2 regions of the Mesorhizobium sp. M0292 genome follow, and region 2 is predicted to be linked to the other one. Evidence: predicted binding sites of a transcription regulator. Region 2 holds the regulator's gene; the other holds the start of a gene.

Region 1 (8,891 bases), on a different contig from region 2:
CGACCTGATCGACCGCGTCGCGGCCGGGCACAAGGCGACGCAAAAACTGATCGCCGACCGGCCGGTCGTTTCGATGGCGGTTGCCGCGGCGATCGCCGAGATCGGCGAACCGGAAGCGTGTGCGGCGCTGCTCGCCAATGACGGCGCCGATATCGCGTCGCTCAGCTTCCGCCGCATGGCCGAGCGGCATGGCCATATCGCTCATTTGCGCGAGGCAATGGTCACGGATGTGCGGCTGCCGGCCGACTGCCGGCACATGCTGCTGGTCAAGCTCGGCGAAACGCTGAAGGCTTCGCCGCTGGTGATGGCGCTGATGGGGGCGGCCAGAGCCGAGCGGGTCACGCGCGATGCTTGCGTCAAGGCTTCGGTGCGGCTGGTCGAAGGCACGCGCACTGAGGAACATGCGGCACTTATCGAACATCTGCGCCTGCGCGGCGACCTGACCGCAAGTTTCATCATCCGTGCCATTGCCCACGGCAAGGTCGACTTTTTCGGCTCGGCCCTGGTTGCGCTCAGCCAGCAGTCGGAGCAGCGGGTGCGGGCCTTGCTCGCAGGCGGCCAGGACGTTGCGTTGCAGGCGCTCTTCCGCAGCGCCGGCCTTGCCGCTTCCACCCATGGCATCATCCTGCGCGCGCTCAAAATCTGGCGCGAGGTCGCCAACGGCAAGCGCCTCGCCGGCGTGCAGGAGGTCAGCTGGCTGATGCTGAAGGAGCTTGGCGGTCCGGCCACCGAGGGCGATCTCGCCGGCCTGGTCAAGTCGATCCACCTCGACGCGCTGCGGGAAAACGCGCGCGGGCATGCGCTGGCGATAGCCGCGGCCTGACGCCCTAAACTCGGTCCTTGGCGAAGAAATCCGGGAAATCCTCGATCGCGGCGGCGATGATGCGCAGCGAGGCTGCGATCTGCAGCATATCCGCACCGCCGCTGCGCTCTGAAAGGCTGGCTGCATATTGCCGGGCCACAGTGACAGTTGCTGTCTGTGGATCGCCGGTTGCGCGAAAGAGCAGTTCACGCGCGAGGCCGCGCAGGAAATTGGCGATCGAGAGTGCGGTGTCGGTAGGAGTGGACGGCCTCTGCTGCGCGGCGCGCAGGCGCAGGATTTCGAGGCCGACGGTAACGGCGGCGACCCCGCCGCCCAGGATCGCATCGCCTTTCCTGCCGGCATTTTGCAAGAGCGGCATCAGCTGGTTGATGCGGTCATAGGCCAGACTCTCGAAGGCCGAACGCCGCGGCACCCGCTCATGCAGGCACAGCCGCGCCAGATCCTCGCGCATGGCGCGCACGATGCGGTTGGCCGCGCGCCATGGATCCACCGGCAGCACCACGATGAAGACGCAGATAGCCAGCAGGATGCCGACCAGCACCGACGCCGAGCCGGCGAAGAACGGGCCTGGGGCATAGGTCATCGCCTGATGCGGGCTGAGGAAGGCGAGGAAATTGATTGCAAAGGCCGTCGCCACGCCGACGGTGCGCGGATTGGCCATGCCCAGCGCCGTCGGTACCAGGATCGGCACGACAAACAGCGTGAACCAGCCGAAGCCGGGCAAAGCAGGCAGCGCGACCTGGCCAACAAGGAAGGCAAAGGGCAAAGCCAGCAGCGTACCCTTGAAGAAGCCCCAGGACACCCGCACCGGGTCAGGCCGCGCGGCGAAAAGACTGGAGACGACCGCAACGAGGATAACGGTGCCGGCCGCGTCGGACCATTTCGTCGTCAGCCAGAAGGCGGCGACCGCCAGCGTGGCAAGGGCGGCGCGTATGGCATTGCGCGAAGCCCCGGGATAATCGCGATGCACCACCAGCGCAGGCAGCTGCATGTTGCTCCGGCTCGGGCGCGTCACCGGTGCGCGCAGGGCGTCGAGGCCGCGCAGCACCTGCTTGAAGGCTTCGGCGAAATCGGCGGCGATGGTGAGGCGCGTGATGGTGCCGACCCTGTCGTCGCCCTGATCGGTCGAGGCGTCGGGCATTTGCCGGGCCTTGCCGGCAATCGCGTCGAGCCGCGTCACCCAGGGCGACGTGTCCTCCAGCGCCTCGGGCGTGGCTGCCAGTTCGCTGACCAGCGACTGCAGTTCCGAGCGCTCCGGAATGAGCGCTGCGTTTTTCGGCGCGGCGTGAGAATGCAGCGCGCGTGCCGCCGACAGCGCCGACAGAAGCTGACCGATGGTTAGGCGGACCGGATGGGCGCGGGTGGCGAAGCTCGGGGCTTCGAGCCGGGCATAGGTGCGCATCTCGGCCAGCATCTGGGCGTCCGTGATCAGCTTGCCGTGCAGGCCGGCCAGTCTCGCCGGGTCGCCGCCGGAAAAAGCGCCGCCCGCATAGGTTGCAAGGTCGAGGATGCTGCGCTTCAGCCTGGAGATGATGGCGTCAGCGGCCAGCTTGGGCAGGATCAGCCGGCTGGTCAGGCCGGCGCAGACGATGCCGAGCACGATCTCGGCGCAGCGCGCGACAGCGAGATCGACGATCACATGCGGCTGGCCGAAAGCCGGCAGCCCAATGATCATCGCGGTATAGCCGGCAAGTGCGGCGCCATAGGCTTCCGGATTGCGCAGCAGCGACGAAACCAGCGTGCACAGCCCAATCCAGACGGACAGCGCCGTGACCAGCAGCCAGGGATTGGTGCCGAAAACCGAGGTGATGCCGATCGCCGCAAGTCCACCGGCCAGCGTGCCGAGCAGCCGGTAAAAACCTTTCGCCAGCACCATGCCGGCGACCGGCTGGGCGACGATGAAGACCGTCATCATCGCCCATTGCGGGTGGTCGAGTTTTAGCGCGTAAGCAGCGAGAAGCGCGATCAGACCGGCCGAAACCGTGCGCAGGGCGAAAATCCAATCCGAGCGCGTCGGCTGCGTCAGGCCCGCCAAACTAGTTTCGAAGTAGCTCTTCAGCCGCGCCCAGATCACAAGCTGGTCTCCGTATCGGAAGCGCAGGCTAGAGCAGTTCCAGGAAAAGTGTGAAACGGTTTTCCGCCCGGAGCTGCGTCAAAACGAAGAGTTGGCCGGCGCTCAGATATCCAGCACTTCCGTCGCGGCGAATTCGGCGCGTTCCTGGATGAAGCGGAAGCGGGCTTCCGGCTTGGTGCCCATCAGCGCGTCGACAGCATCCTTGGTCGCGGCCACGGCGTCGATAACATCGACCCTGAGCAGCGTGCGCTTCCTCGGGTCCATGGTGGTTTCCTTGAGCTGCGCGGCCATCATCTCGCCCAGGCCCTTGAAGCGGCCGATCTCGACCTTGGCGCGGCCGGTGAATTCGGTGCGCAACAGCTCGTCCTTGTGCGCATCGTCCCTGGCATAGGCAACCTTGCCGCCTTGCCGGATCGAATAGAGCGGCGGCACCGCCAGATAGAGATGGCCGCCATTCACCAGGTTCGGCATTTCCTGGTAGAAGAAGGTGATCAGCAGCGAGGCTATGTGAGCGCCGTCGACGTCGGCGTCGGTCATGATGATCACGCGGTCGTAGCGCAAATCCTCGTCGCGGTATTTCGAGCGCGTGCCGCAACCGAGCGCCTGAATCAGGTCCGATATCTGCTGGTTGGCGGCGAGCTTGTCGTTGCCGGCGCTGGCGACGTTGAGGATTTTTCCGCGCAGCGGCAGCACCGCCTGGCTCGCACGGTCGCGCGCCTGCTTGGCCGAGCCGCCGGCCGAGTCGCCTTCGACGATGAACAGTTCGGCGCCCGCGGCGGCGTTCTGCGTGCAGTCGGCGAGCTTGCCGGGAAGGCGCAGCTTGCGCACCGCGCTCTTGCGCGACACTTCCTTTTCCTGGCGCCGGCGCACCCGCTCGTCGGCGCGCGCAATCACCCATTCCAGCAGCTTGGAGGCTTCCTGCGGATTGTCGGCCAGCCAGTGGTCGAAGGGATCGCGGATGGCGGTCTCGACAATGCGAATGGCTTCGATCGTTGCCAGCCTGTCCTTGGTCTGGCCGACGAATTCCGGCTCGCGGATGAAAACCGACAGCATGCCGGCCGCCGAGATCATAACGTCTTCGGAGGTGACGATCGAGGCGCGCTTGTTGCCGACCAAGTCGGCATAGGCCCGAAGCCCGCGCGTCAGCACATTGCGAAAGCCGGCCTCATGCGTGCCGCCTTCGCCGGTCGGGATGGTGTTGCAGTAGGAGTTGACGAAGCCGTCACCGCCGAACCAGGTCACCGCCCATTCCAGCGAGCCGTGGCCGCCCTGTTTTTCGCTCTTGCCGGCGAAGATCTCGCGGGTCACCTGGAAGTCGTCGCCAAGCGATGCCTTGAGATAGTCCTTCAAGCCGCCGGGGAAATGGAACTCCGCCTTGGCGGGCGTCTGGTCCTTTTCCTTGATCAGCGATGGGTCGCAGCTCCAGCGGATCTCGACGCCGCCGAACAGATAGGCTTTCGAGCGGGTCATGCGATAGAGCCGCGCCGGCTCGAAGGCGGCGCCCTTGCCGAAAATCTGCTCGTCGGGATGGAAGCGGATTTTGGTGCCGCGCCGGTTGTGCACTTCGCCGAGCTGCTCCAGCCCGCTCACCGGAACGCCGCGCGAGAACCTTTGGCGGTAAAGCTGGCGACCGCGCGCGACTTCGACTTCGAGATGGTCCGACAGCGCATTTACGACCGAGACGCCGACACCGTGCAGACCGCCGGAGGTCTCATAGACCTTGCTATCGAACTTGCCGCCCGAATGCAGCGTCGTCATGATGACTTCGAGCGCCGGCTTCTTGAATTTCGGATGCGGATCGACCGGAATGCCGCGGCCATTGTCGGTAACGGTCAGAAACCCGTCGGCCGACAGCTCGACATCGATGAAGGTGGCATGGCCGGCGACCGCCTCGTCCATCGAATTATCGATGACCTCGGCAAACAGATGGTGCATCGCCTTGTCGTCGGTGCCGCCAATATACATGCCGGGACGGCGCCGCACCGGCTCCAGCCCCTCCAGCACCTCGATGTCGGCGGCGCTATAGCCCTCGCTGCCGTCCTTGGTCGCGGCAGGACGCTTCGTGGCCTGCACCAGCGGGTCGGCCGGGCGCTCCGGTGTCCGAGCCGGTTGGGGCTGCTTTTCCAGATTGCCGAAAAGATCGTTGTTGTCGTCCATGCCTGCCATAGAATCCGGTGCCGCGAATCACCCGTCGATACTGCCACGCTTTTCGGCGCCAAGCGACGGAAGTTCCTGTTACGTTCGGGGATTAAACCCTTCTTATCCTAAAACCTTTCGATAACCAAGCTGGCGGAAATAGGTCCCTGCGGAGCGGGCGCGATTCCTGAATCTTTAACAAAGCGGCCTAGCGTCGCCTCAACAAAACAAAAGACCACGAATGTCAGGGGTTGGTTGTGAGGGGCAAGGCCATAACGATGATTGGCATCGCTGCCGTCTTCGGCGCGATTTCAATCTTTGCCGCGGATTTCTGGGTGAAAAGCCAGGCCAAGGCCGATGCCGAAGAGAAAACGGCGTCGATCCCGGCGCCCGCCGTCCCCAAGGTCGTCTTCAAGACCATCGTGGTGGCCAACGCGCCGTTGCGTTACGGCATGGAGCTTGACCGGGCGCAGCTCAGCGAAATCCCATGGTCCGAGGATTCGGTGCCGCAGGGCGCGTTCACCACAGTCAATGCATTGCTCGCCGAAGGCAGCCGCGTGGTATTGTCGCCGATCGAGATCAACGAGCCGGTGCTGATCAGCAAATTGTCGGGGCCGAACGGCCGCGCGACGCTATCCAACATGATGACGCCCGGCATGCGGGCGGTGACAATCCGCACCGACGAGATCGCCGGTGTCGGCGGCTTCGTCATGCCGGGCGACCGGGTCGACGTGGTGCTGACACGCGATGCGGGCGAAATCCAGGAAGTGGCCAAGAACGCGCAGGGCGCTGCCGGATCGACCGTTACCTCCGAGATCGTCGTCTCCGACGCCAAGGTGCTGACCGTGGGGCAGGGCGCCGACGAGCGCCAGACCACACCGCAGATCGCCAATTCCGTCACCATCGAGGTGACGACCGAAGGCGCGCAGAAAGTGGCGCTTGCCCGCACCGTCGGCACCTTGTCGCTGTCGCTCCGCTCGGCCGCAGACGGAGGGGCCGCCAAGGACGGCGTCACCACCATCTCGTCCTTCGGCGGATCGGTCGCCTCCGGCGTCCAGGCCGCTGCCGGCGCGCTGTTCACTGCCGCGACCAAGGAGCCTGAGAAGCCGAAATTCAAGACGATCATCGTGACGCGCGGCACGCAGGTCGAAGAATACCAGGTTCCTGCGCGGGACCAGCAATAACTGCCGGTGGGGACCGGGCGAGGGACGGGACAGATGTCGGGACTTCATGCATTTCGAACTACGAAAGGGCTGCGCCCAATGCGGGCGCTTGCGGTGGGGGCTTGCCTGGCCGCGGCCGCAATGCTCGGCCTCAGTGCGCCAGCCAAGGCCGACAACGATATCGTCCATGTCTCGTCCACAACGAATGCGTCGATCAAGGTAGCCAAGGGCAAGCCGAAGACGGTCATGACCAATGCCGCCTTCTACCAGATCGTCATCGGCGATCCGGAGATCGCCAACGTCAATCCGCTGACCGACAAATCCTTCTATGTGCTGGGCAACAATCTCGGCACCACCGGCATCGCGCTGTTCGACGAGAACAAGCAGTTGGTCGGCACCGTCGACATCGAGGTGACGCTGGACACCGACCAGCTGGCCAGCACCATTCGCGCCAGCGTGCCGGACGCCAAGATCAAGGTCGGCTCGGCCAATGGCCGCGTCGTGCTGTCGGGCGAGGCCGATGACGCGGTCGCCGCCGAGAAGGCAAGCAAGATCGCCAGCCGCTTCTCCGGCAATGAAGAAGTGATCAATTCGGTCAACATCTCGTCCTCGCAGCAGGTTCAGCTCAACGTCCGCTTCGTCGAGATCAATCGCCAGGCCGGACAGGATCTCGGCGCCAAATACAGCGCCAATTTCGCTTACGGCATTGGCGGGCGCGACGTCACCCTCGATCCTGGCACGGTGCCGGGAGCCGGCAATGGCGAGATCATCGGCCGGCTGCTGTCCAACGGCCTGTCGATCGACGTCGCCATCAAGGCGCTGGAGGAACGTGGTCTCGCCAGGCGGCTGGCCGAGCCGAACCTGATCGCCCGCTCGGGCCAGACGGCAAGCTTCCTCGCCGGCGGCGAGTTCCCGATCCCGGTCTCCGAGGACAATGGCAAGATTTCCGTCAGCTACAAGAAATACGGCGTCAGCCTCGACTTCACGCCGACGGTTCTCAAGGACGGGCTGGTGAGCCTCGACATCGCGCCGGAAGTGTCCTCGATCGACGCTTCGGCCTCCTACAATATCGGCAATATCTCGGTCCCGGGCTTTATCGTGCGCCGCGCCAAAACATCCGTCGACCTGAAGAATGGCCAGAGCTTCATGATCGCCGGCCTGCTGCAGTCACAGAACGACATTACCACATCGCGTCTACCCGGCCTCGGCAAGCTGCCGGTGCTCGGCTCGCTGTTCTCCTCCAAATCCTATCAGCGGCGCGAGACCGATCTGGTGATCATCGTCACCCCCTATCTGGTCAAGCCGGTCGATCCGTCGAAGAAGCTGCTCGAGCCGACCGACGGCACGCAGCCGGCCAGCAATGTCGACTATTTCCTCAACAACACCGAGGAAGTGAAATCGTCCGAAGCCAATCGTGCAGTGGCAATGGCCAGCGGCAGTACGCCACAGCCGGCCGCGGTCACCACCGTCGGGCATTTCCTCGACCTGCCGAAGGATTGAAGCCATGCGCGTGGAATCATGCATCGCCCTGCTGATCGCCGGCCTCGCCGGCGGCTGCACCAGCGACGACTATGTCCGCTCCGAGGGACCGACGATTGCCGCCGGCAACGCACAGGCCGCCAATACGGCCATGCAGATGGTCGATCCCTGGAAATACGGCGTCCAGAACACCAGGCTGCTGGTGCCGGCGCAGCGCAGTGAGGCGGCAGTCAACGCCGCCGACCAGGCTGCTGCTGCCAAGGCCGTGCAACCGACAGCGACAACCGATTGATTTGCCCCGGTGATTTGACCGGGAATGACCTGACAGGCTGACAAAATGGCAAGCGGCATCAAGACCAAGAAGATCCTGCTGGTGTCCAGCGACCGGACCTTTGCGCAGGATACGCGCACCGCGTTCGCGGCCTCGGAGGTGATCCAGCTTTCGACCGTCGAGAAGAACATTACCGAACTGCGCGGCGAGGTCCAGGAAGCCGATTTCGGCGCGCTCATCGTCGACATGGATGCGGCAAAGCTGGAAGAGATCGAGTCGCTGCAGCGCATCATGCGCCGGCTTGAAGGCCGCGTTCCGGTGGTCGTCGTCACCCAGGAATTCAACGCAGCCGCAGTGCGTATCCTGGTGCAGCTCCAGGTCGCCGATTTCCTGGTCAAGCCGATCACCACCGCCGATCTGGTGCGGTCGGTCGTGCGCGCGCTGCAAGGGCCGGGGCGCGAGGAAAACACCGAGTCGCAGATCTATACCTTCATGCCGGCCGCCGGCGGCGTCGGCACCACGACGCTGGCGCTGCAGACCGCCTTCCAGCTGCATCATTCGGTGACGCGCGGCGCGTCGACCTGCGTGGTCGACCTCAATTTCCAGCAAGGCGCCTGCGCCGAATATCTCGACCTCGAGCCGCGCTTCGACATCACCGAAATCGAGAACCAGCCCGAGCGCCTCGACCGTCAGCTGCTGGATGTGATGCTGTCCAAGCATGCGAGCGGGCTCTGCGTGCTGGCGGCGCCAACGCATCCGTCGGAAATGCGCTCGTTCAAGACCGATGTCGTGGTGCGCATGCTCGATCTCGTCTCGGCCTATTTCGATAACGTCGTCATCGACATGCCGCGCACCTGGTTTCCGTGGACGGAGACGGTGCTGCTCGGCTCCAACAAGCTCTACATCGTCGCCGAAATGACGGTGCCATGCCTGCGCCACACGCAG
Region 2 (8,891 bases):
GACCGGGGCGTCGCCTTCCTGCTGGTCCCGGTTTTCCTGGCAGCCGGCGTCATCGTCTACTTCTCGCTGGCCGGCGAGCCGGGCTTTGCGCAGCCAATCGCCATTGTGGTGCTGGCGACATGTTGCGCTGTCGCCACGCGATCGCGGCCGAGGACGCATCTGTTCTGCATGGCCGCGATGCTGTGCGCGCTCGGCGTCGTCGCCGCCAAGGTCGAGACCTGGCGCGCCGGAACGCAGATGCTCGGCTCCGAGATTCAGACACGGCTGACCGGCCGCGTCGTCAGTCTCGAACAGATGGAAAGCGGCCGCATCAGGCTGACGCTCGACGTGGTTTCGACCGCTTACCCCGAGCTGCGCTACGCCCCGGAGCGGGTCAGGCTCTCGGCGCGGACCGTTCCCGCCGATATGACCGCCGGCTCCCTGATCACCGGCTATGCCAGGCTGTTGCCGCCGACCGGTCCGGTGCGGCCGGAGAGCTACGATTTCTCCTTCGACAGCTATTTCACCGGTATCGGCGGCAGCGGCTTCTTTCTCGGCAATCCGAAAACCATTGCTACGCAGGGACCGCCGCCGCTGACCGCACGGCTCTCCTCGGCAATCGAGAACGCGCGCGAAAACATTGCCGACCATATCAGGGGCAAGATCGGTGGCGCCGAAGGCGAGATTGCCGCGGCGTTGATTGTCGGGGTGCGCGCCGGCATCCCGGACGAGGTCAACGAAGCGATGCGGCGCACCGGCATCTACCACATCATCTCCATCTCCGGCCTGCACATGGCGCTGGTTGCCGGCACCATCATGGCGTTGCTGCGTGGCGCCTTTGCGCTGTTTCCCGATTTCTCTTCGCGCCGGCCGGTGAAGAAATATGCGGCCGCGGCAGCGCTTGTCTCGATCGCCGCCTATCTCGTTATTTCAGGCGTCGTGGTTGCCGCCGAGCGCAGCTTCATCATGCTGGCGGTCATGCTTGTCGCCGTGCTGTTTGATCGCGCCGCACTCACCATGCGCAATCTGGCGATCTCCGCCATTGCCGTCATCCTGGTGTCGCCGCACGAGGTGGTCGGTCCCAGCTTCCAGATGTCGTTTGCCGCCACTGCCGCCCTTGTCGGCGCCTATGCCGGCTGGGCCGATTACCGCGCCGACAAGGTGAGAACGCCGCCGGCAAAGCGCTCCTTCGTCGGCTTCCTGTCGCGAAAATTCGCGCTGGCCATGGGCGGCCTCGCAATGACCTCGATCATCGCCGGCAGTGCAACCTTGCTGTTCGCCATCTGGCATTTTCAGCGTGTGTCGCCGCTCAGCCTGATCGCCAATCTGGCCGTGATGCCGATTGTTTCGTTGATCGTCATGCCCTTTGCCGTGCTCAGCGCACTGGCGATGCCGTTCGGCGCCGACGGGCCGTTCCTCTATGTGATGGGCAAAGGTCTGATGGCGATGATCGCTATATCGGCCTGGATTTCCGAGCGCTCGCCGGTCGACGCCGTCGGGCTGATCTCCATCCGCTCGGTGCTGTTAGTGGCGGTCGCCCTCGTCATCGCCACCATGGCCACCACCTGGCTCAGGTTGGCGGCCGTGCCTTTCGCGCTGGCCGGCCTGTTGACGGTGCCGCAGGTGCTTACGCCAGACGTGCTCATATCCGAGGATGCGCATCTGGTGGCCATGCCGATCGGTGGCGGCGAACTCGCCCTCAACCGCGAACGCTCCAACGAATTCACCACGGACAATTGGAAACGGGCGCTGCGGGCCGAAACCATTATCCCACCTGAGATTTTCGAGGCAACAGATACGCGGTTCGATCTCGATCCGCTCGATCTGCCGCCCGGCTCGCCCTTCTATTGCACCGGCGATCTCTGTATCGCCCGGCACCCTTCCGGAGCCATTGTAGCGCTTGCGAAAGACCGCAAGACGGCGCGGCCGGCCTGTGCCTTCGCGAGCCTGATCGTCATCGATGACGCCACCGCTTACAATCCGTGCCGCGACCCGCTGGTGCTGGTCGTGACGAAGAAACAGCTGGCCCGCGACGGCAGCGCCGCCGTCTTCTTCGATCCGCAATCGGCAGCTGCAGCGCCAACCATCCGCTTCGCCGTCGACAAGCCGTATCGCCCCTGGCACGAGCAACGCCGCTTCTCCCGCGAAGCGCGCGGCCTGCCGCCTTACAACCAGCGTGAAAAGTACAAACCCAAGCCGGCTCAGTAGCGCCGGATCAATCCGACAAGCTTGCCCTGCACCTTCACCCTGTCCGGTCCAAAAATGCGGGTCTCGTAGGCCGGGTTGGCGGCTTCCAGGGCGATCGAGGCGCCCTTGCGGCGGAAGCGTTTCAGGGTCGCTTCCTCATCGTCGACCAACGCCACCACGATCTCGCCGGGGCTGGCTGTGTCGGCATTGCGGATGATGACCGTGTCGCCATCGAAAATGCCGGCCTCGATCATCGAATCGCCCTTGACCTCGAGCGCGTAGTGTTCGCCGCCCATGATCATATCGGGCGGCACCGAGATCGAATGGGTCTGATGCTGGATGGCGTCGATCGGCACGCCGGCGGCGATGCGTCCCATAACCGGGATTGAAATCGCGGAAACGGCATCGTCATTGCCGGCCGACATCGAACGCGACGGCGAGCCCGGCTTGATCTGGCGGCCGAGACCGCCTTGGCCCAACGCGCCTTGTCCTTGGCCGCCTTGCCCTTGGCCGGTTTGACCAAGACTGCCCTGAATGATGCTCGGCGAAAACTTCCTCGCCGCATTGAGGCCTGGTGCGATCGAGTCGGGCAGCCGCAGCACTTCCAGCGCGCGCGCCCGGTTCGGCAGCCGGCGAATGAAACCGCGCTCCTCAAGCGCCGTGATCAGGCGGTGGATGCCGGACTTGGAGGCGAGGTCGAGCGCTTCCTTCATCTCGTCGAAGGACGGCGGGATTCCGCTCTCCTTCAGGCGTTCATGGATGAACATCAGAAGCTCATGTTGTTTGCGCGTCAGCATCGCGGCCCCCAAGGGTTCTGAAACCAGAATCAGAAAAAACAAACCCAGAACAAACACTATCTGTTCCAGTTGTGTTCCGCAACCTTTTAAAGTTTAATGAATGTGTTGACGTTTTGTTCAGCGTAACGTTCGGCGCTGCGAGCGCCGCCTGCGCCCAGTTGCCAGCAACGGGGTGAAACGAAGACAAAGTGCCCTGCGTCGTCGGCTACGATCGCCGCTTCCTTTTCGGACGGGGCTGCGCAGCATCCGCGCGGGGTTCTCTCTGGGCATAGACCCGCAGCGTGTAGCCGATGTGAGCGGTCATCAGAGTTTTCGCACGTTCGACGTCGCGATCGAGGGCCGCTTCCATCAGGGCGGTATGGTGTTCGATCGCCACGGCGTCGCGCAGGGCCGCCACGGCCTTCCGGTGTCCGTCCGTGCGGCCGGCGGCGGCGCGCAGCGTCGGGGCCAGACCCAGAAAGCGGTGATGGCGATGCAATTGGTCGGAAATCGTTGCATTGAAGCGCAGCAGCCAGCTGGATGTCGCGGCACTGAGCAGCGCCGCATGGAAGGCATCGTGTTTTTCGTACCACGCGTCGACCGCATCATCCGATGGATCGTCGAGAACAGACCCGCACCGTGAGAGACGATAGTGGGCGGCAACGACCGCGTCTTCCCACTCACGGTCGCCCTTCTCGATCGATTCCACCAGCAGGGGCAGTTCGACCACCAGCCGCGCACGCGCCAAATCCTCGAGCTCCGCCCGAGAGACGGGAGCGACCGCAAACCCGCGGTTGCTGATGGCGGTCACAAGCCGTTCCGCCTCCAGCCGCGACAGCGCCTCGCGCAACGGCGTCCAGCCGATGCCGTAGGTGTTGCGCAGCGTGCTCAGCTTCAACGGCGCGGCAGGCGCCAGCCGGGTCGCAAGAATATCGCGCCTGAGCAGGCGATAGGCCACTTCCGTCTTCGAGGTCTGCTCGTCATCCAGCATCGTGATCCATCAGACATAAACGCTCGGGCGGATCATTATATATCAAAGCCTTTCAGTGGGTGAATTATATATAATGTTTGACAGTTCAAGGGCGACCACTCAAGATCGCCGGCATGTTTGGGCGGCAGGCTCCGCCGCGCGCGTTTGTCCATGGAGGGGCGCCGGATCATGAGCACGACACCCGATCTCGCTACAATCGAAGCAATGGATGCCGCCGATCCGCTGCGCTCCATGCGTGAACGCTTTGTCTTGCCGCAAGGCGTGATTTATCTCGACGGCAATTCCCTGGGCGCCGCGTCAGCGGTCGTCTTCAGCGAACTGCAGCAGGCCGCCACGCAGGAATGGGCGCACGACCTCATTCGCGCCTGGAACACCGCCGGCTGGTTCAACATGCCGGTGGAACTCGGAGATCAGCTCGGGCGACTGATCGGCGCGGCTGATGGGCAGACGGTGGTCTGCGACACAACCTCGATCAACATCTACAAGCTGCTGCACGCAGCGCTCGGCATGCGGCCGGATCGGTCGGTCATCGTTGCCGAGGGCGACAGTTTCCCGACCGACCTCTACATGGCCGAAGGCGTCGCCTCGACCCGGCCGGGAACGCGGCTGCGGCTGGAGGGCGTCGACGCGGCCGCAATCGAGGAGCTGATCGACGACAGCGTTGCCGTCATCCTGGTCAACCACGTCAACTACAAATCCGGCCAGTTGCGCGACATGGCGGCGCTGACGCGCAAGGCACATGACGCCGGCGCGCTGATCATCTGGGATCTCTGCCACACGGCCGGCGCCTTGCCGGTCGAACTTGACCGTGCCAATGCCGATTTCGCCGTCGGCTGCACCTACAAATACCTCAATGGCGGCCCGGGCTCGCCGGCCTTCATCTACGCGGCCGAGCGCCACCATGGTGATATCAGCCAGCCGCTCAGCGGCTGGTGGGGCCATGCGCGGCCCTTTGCCTTCGAGCAGGGCTTTGCCGTCGGCAGCGGCATCCGCCGCTTCCTGTGCGGAACGCAGCCGGTGCTGTCGATGCGGGCGCTCAAGGGCGCGCTCGATATCTGGAACGACGTCGACATGGCGGCGGTGCGCAGAAAAAGCATCGCGCTGACCAACCTGTTTATCCAGCTCGTCGAAGCCAGATGCGGCGCCTACCGGCTTGAACTGGAAAGTCCTCGCGACGGCAGCCAGCGCGGCAGCCAGGTGTCGTTCCTCCACCCGCATGGCTATCAGGTGATGCGGGCGCTGATCGAGCGCGGCGTGATCGGCGATTTCCGGGCGCCGTCGACCATCCGTTTCGGCTTCACGCCGCTCTATGTCGGATATGGCGATGTCTGGCAGGCGGTCGAAGTCCTGGAGGATATTCTGCGCACCGGCGCCTGGCAGGACGCCCGCTTCGCGGTGAAGACCGCGGTTACGTGAGAAACCAGAGCAATTTCAGGAAAAGTGTGAAGCGGTTTTCCGTCCGAAATTGCGTCAATCAAAGAGCTAGAGCATTTCGCCGTTTCCGTTAAACGGTGAAATGCTCTAGAGCCGGGTGCGGACCGTCCAGAGCTCCGGAAACAGCACGACCTCCAGCATCTTCTTCAGATAGGAGGCGCCTGAGGTGCCGCCGGTGCCGCGCTTCAAGCCGATGATGCGCTCGACCGTTGTGACGTGGTTGAAGCGCCAGCGGCGGAAGTAATCCTCGAAGTCGACCAGCTTCTCGGCCAGTTCGTAGAGCATCCAGTAGCGCTGCGGGTCGCGGTAGACGGTTTGCCAGGCAGCCAGCACGTCTTCGTTCTCACCGCGCGTCTCGCGCCAGTCCGTGCGCCCGGCATCGGCGCCGATGTCGAAGCCATTGCGCGCCAAAAGCAGAAGCGCCTCGTCGTACAGCGACGGCGTGGCCAGGATCGCTTCCAGCCTGTCCGTAAGATCGCGCCGGTGCTTGTGCGGCCCGAGCATGGCTAGGTTGCGGTTGCCGGCCATGAACTCGATGGCGCGGTACTGCCACGACTGGAAGCCCGAGGATTGGCCGAGCGCGTCGCGAAACTCGGTGTATTCGCTTGGCGTCATCGTGCGCAGCACGTCCCAGGCATTGTTGAGCTGCTCGAAGATGCGCGCGACGCGAGACAGCATCTTGAAGCTCGGTTCGAGGCGGTCGGCGCGGATAGAGCGGATCGCGGCGCCGATCTCGTGTAAAGCGAGCTTCATCCACAATTCCGATGTCTGATGCTGGATGATGAACAGCATCTCGTCATGGGCCGAAGACAGCGGCGCCTGCGCATCGAGCACCTTGTCCAGCTGCAGATAGTCGCTGTAGGACATCCGCTCCTTGAACGACATCTGCGCGCCATCGGACGCCGGATCGTGCGGCTTAATCAATTGCTCTTCTCCGCGCGCAACCGGAAGCGCTGGATCTTGCCGGTCTGGGTTTTGGGCAAGGCGTCGATGAACTTCACCGAACGCGGATATTTGTAGGGCGCGATCGTTGCCTTGACGTGGTCCTGCAGGCGTTTGACGGTCAATGCGTCCGGCGAAACACCTTGCACAAGCACGATATGCGCCTCGACGATCTGGCCGCGTTCACCGTCCTCGGCGCCGGTCACCGCGCATTCGGCGACGTCGGGATGCGAGAGCAGCGCCGCTTCGACCTCGGGGCCGGCGATGTTGTAGCCGGCGCTGACGATCATGTCGTCGGAACGCGCGGCGAAGTGGAAGAAGCCATCCTCGTCCTGCGTGAACGTATCGCCGGTGAGATTCCAGCCGTCGCGGACATAGTCCTTTTGCCTGGCATCGGCCATGTAGCGGCAGCCGGTCGGGCCGCGCACCGCCAGCCGGCCAGTAGAGCCGCGCGGCAGCTCCCGCATCTCGTCATCGACGATGCGTGCCTGATAGCCGTCGACGGGTTTGCCGGTGGAGGCCGGCTTCATGTCCTCGAAGCGGTTGGAGATAAAGATATGCAGCATCTCGGTGGCGCCGATTCCATCCAGGATCGGCTTGCCGGTCTTCTCAGTCCATTCCTCGAAGACAGGCGCCGGTAGCGTCTCGCCCGCCGAAACCGCGACGCGCAGCGAGGACAAGTCAGCGCCTTGATCCATGGCCTTGAGCATGGCCCGATAGGCGGTTGGAGCGGTGAAGGAAATGGTCGCTTTGTAGGTCTCGATGATGTGGATCATGTTGGGTGGCGTCGCCTGTTCCAGCAGCGTCGCCGCGGCGCCGAAGCGCAGCGGGAAGATGGCGAGCCCGCCAAGACCGAAGGTAAAGGCAAGGGGCGGGGAGCCGACGAAGATGTCGTCGGGCGTCACCTCCAGGATTTCGCGGGCATAGGCGTCGGCGATGATCAGCAGGTCGCGGTGGAAATGCATCGTCGCCTTCGGCACGCCGGTGGTGCCGGAGGTGAAGCCGAGCAGGGCGACATCGTCGCGGCCGGTGTTGACGGCAGTGAAGGTGACCGGCTTGTCGAGGGCGGCGCGGTCGAGTTCCGCGTCATGGTTGGCCGTGCCGTCGAAGCCAATGACCTGCTTGAGATACGCACTGCCCTTGGCGCAGGCGGTCATCTCGTCCATCAGCCTTGTATCGCAAAGCGCAACCGTGATTTCCGCCTTGTCGACGATCTTGGCGAGTTCGCCGGCGCGCAGCATCGGCATGGTGTTGACGACCACCGCGCCAACCTTGGTGGCGGCCAGCCAGCAGGCGACCATGGCCGGGTTGTTGGCCGAGCGGATCAGCACCCGGTTGCCCGGCTTGACGCCATAATTCTCGACCAGGGCATGGGCGAGCCTGTTGGTCCAGTCGGACAGTTCCTTGTAGGTGCGGCGGCGGCCATTGCCGATCAGCGCGGTGTGGTCGCCGAACCCTTTTTCGACCAGCCTGTCGGTCAATTCGACGCCGGCATTTATGTGGTCGGGATAGTCGAAGCCGTCGAGCAAAAACTCCGGCCATTGCTCCGGCGGCGGCAGGTTGTCACGCGTGAATGTGTCGATATGCGCTGATGGCCCAAGCATTTTCGGCTGCCCCTGTCTGCCTCGCGCCCATGGCTGAACAAGGCGCAGGATCGCACCAGTCGAAATTTGTTTCAAGCCTAAAATGTTTTTAGGTCGCAGCATTGACGCCGCCCTGTTCGGCGGCCATTCCTGTCGACTGAACTGAAGCCATCCGGGAGGGATGCAGATGCTCGAACATCGTGTTGCCGATTGGGACAATGCCTACGCCAACGGCGACAACATTGCCGGCAGCAATCGCTGGCCGGCCGCATGGGACACACCGGCACAGGCTTTTCGCGACACAATGTCGGCGTCCGGTCGGGCCAAGCTCGACATCGCCTATGGCGACAGCCCGCGCAACAGGCTCGATCTGTTCCTTCCCGATGTCATGCCCAAAGGGCTCGTCGTCTTCATCCATGGCGGTTACTGGAAGGCGTTCGACAACAAGCCATGGTCGCATCTGGCCAACGGCGCGGTTGCCAATGGCTTTGCCGTGGCAATGCCGACTTACACGCTTTGTCCCGACATACGCATTTCCGGCATCGTCAGGGAAATCGCGGCGGCGATCGGCAAGGCGGCGACGATGGTCGGCGGGCCGGTGATCCTGACCGGGCATTCCGCCGGCGGCCATCTCGCCTCCAGGATGGTGACGACAACGACGCCTCTGGCCGCCGATGTGGCCGGCCGCATACGCAATGTCGTCTCGATCTCCGGGGTTCATGATCTGCGGCCGATCATGCGGACGGGGATGAACGCGACACTGGCCATCGATGAAGCGGAAGCACTGGCCGAAAGCCCGGTTCTGCTGCGCCCCATGCAGGGCGCGCGCATCACCTGCTGGGCCGGCGGCGGCGAGCGGGCGGAGTTCCTGCGCCAGAATGCGCTGCTTGCCAACATCTGGATCGGCCTCGGCGCCACGACCAGCACAGTGGTCGAGCCGGACCGGCATCATTTCAGCATCGTCGACGGGCTTGCCGATCCGACACATCCGCTGACGCG

Evidence for each region. The regulator LexA, encoded in region 2, represses DNA repair genes until DNA is damaged. The targets are predictions, from matches to a motif close to TGTTCNNNNTGTGTTCNG.
Region 1: a site for LexA is predicted at 5,125-5,142, ahead of parE (DNA topoisomerase IV subunit B). Genes of this name have one in related genera too.

The regions. Positions count from the first base shown of each region.
Region 1 covers NZ_JAMYSB010000006.1:192,893-201,783, reverse strand. Annotated here, with positions in the region: gene NKI96_RS12095 (DUF2336 domain-containing protein) at 1-823, shown strand, start outside; gene NKI96_RS12090 (FUSC family protein) at 828-2,897, opposite strand; gene parE (DNA topoisomerase IV subunit B) at 3,000-5,054, opposite strand; gene cpaB (Flp pilus assembly protein CpaB) at 5,312-6,217, shown strand; gene NKI96_RS12075 (type II and III secretion system protein family protein) at 6,296-7,696, shown strand; gene NKI96_RS12070 (hypothetical protein) at 7,701-7,967, shown strand; gene NKI96_RS12065 (CpaE/TadZ family protein) at 8,013-8,891, shown strand, end outside.
Region 2 covers NZ_JAMYSB010000001.1:533,632-542,522, forward strand. Annotated here, with positions in the region: gene NKI96_RS02700 (ComEC/Rec2 family competence protein) at 1-2,187, shown strand, start outside; gene lexA (transcriptional repressor LexA) at 2,181-2,963, opposite strand; gene NKI96_RS02710 (GntR family transcriptional regulator) at 3,169-3,933, opposite strand; gene kynU (kynureninase) at 4,102-5,349, shown strand; gene kynA (tryptophan 2,3-dioxygenase) at 5,455-6,291, opposite strand; gene NKI96_RS02725 (AMP-binding protein) at 6,288-7,913, opposite strand; gene NKI96_RS02730 (hormone-sensitive lipase) at 8,080-8,891, shown strand, end outside.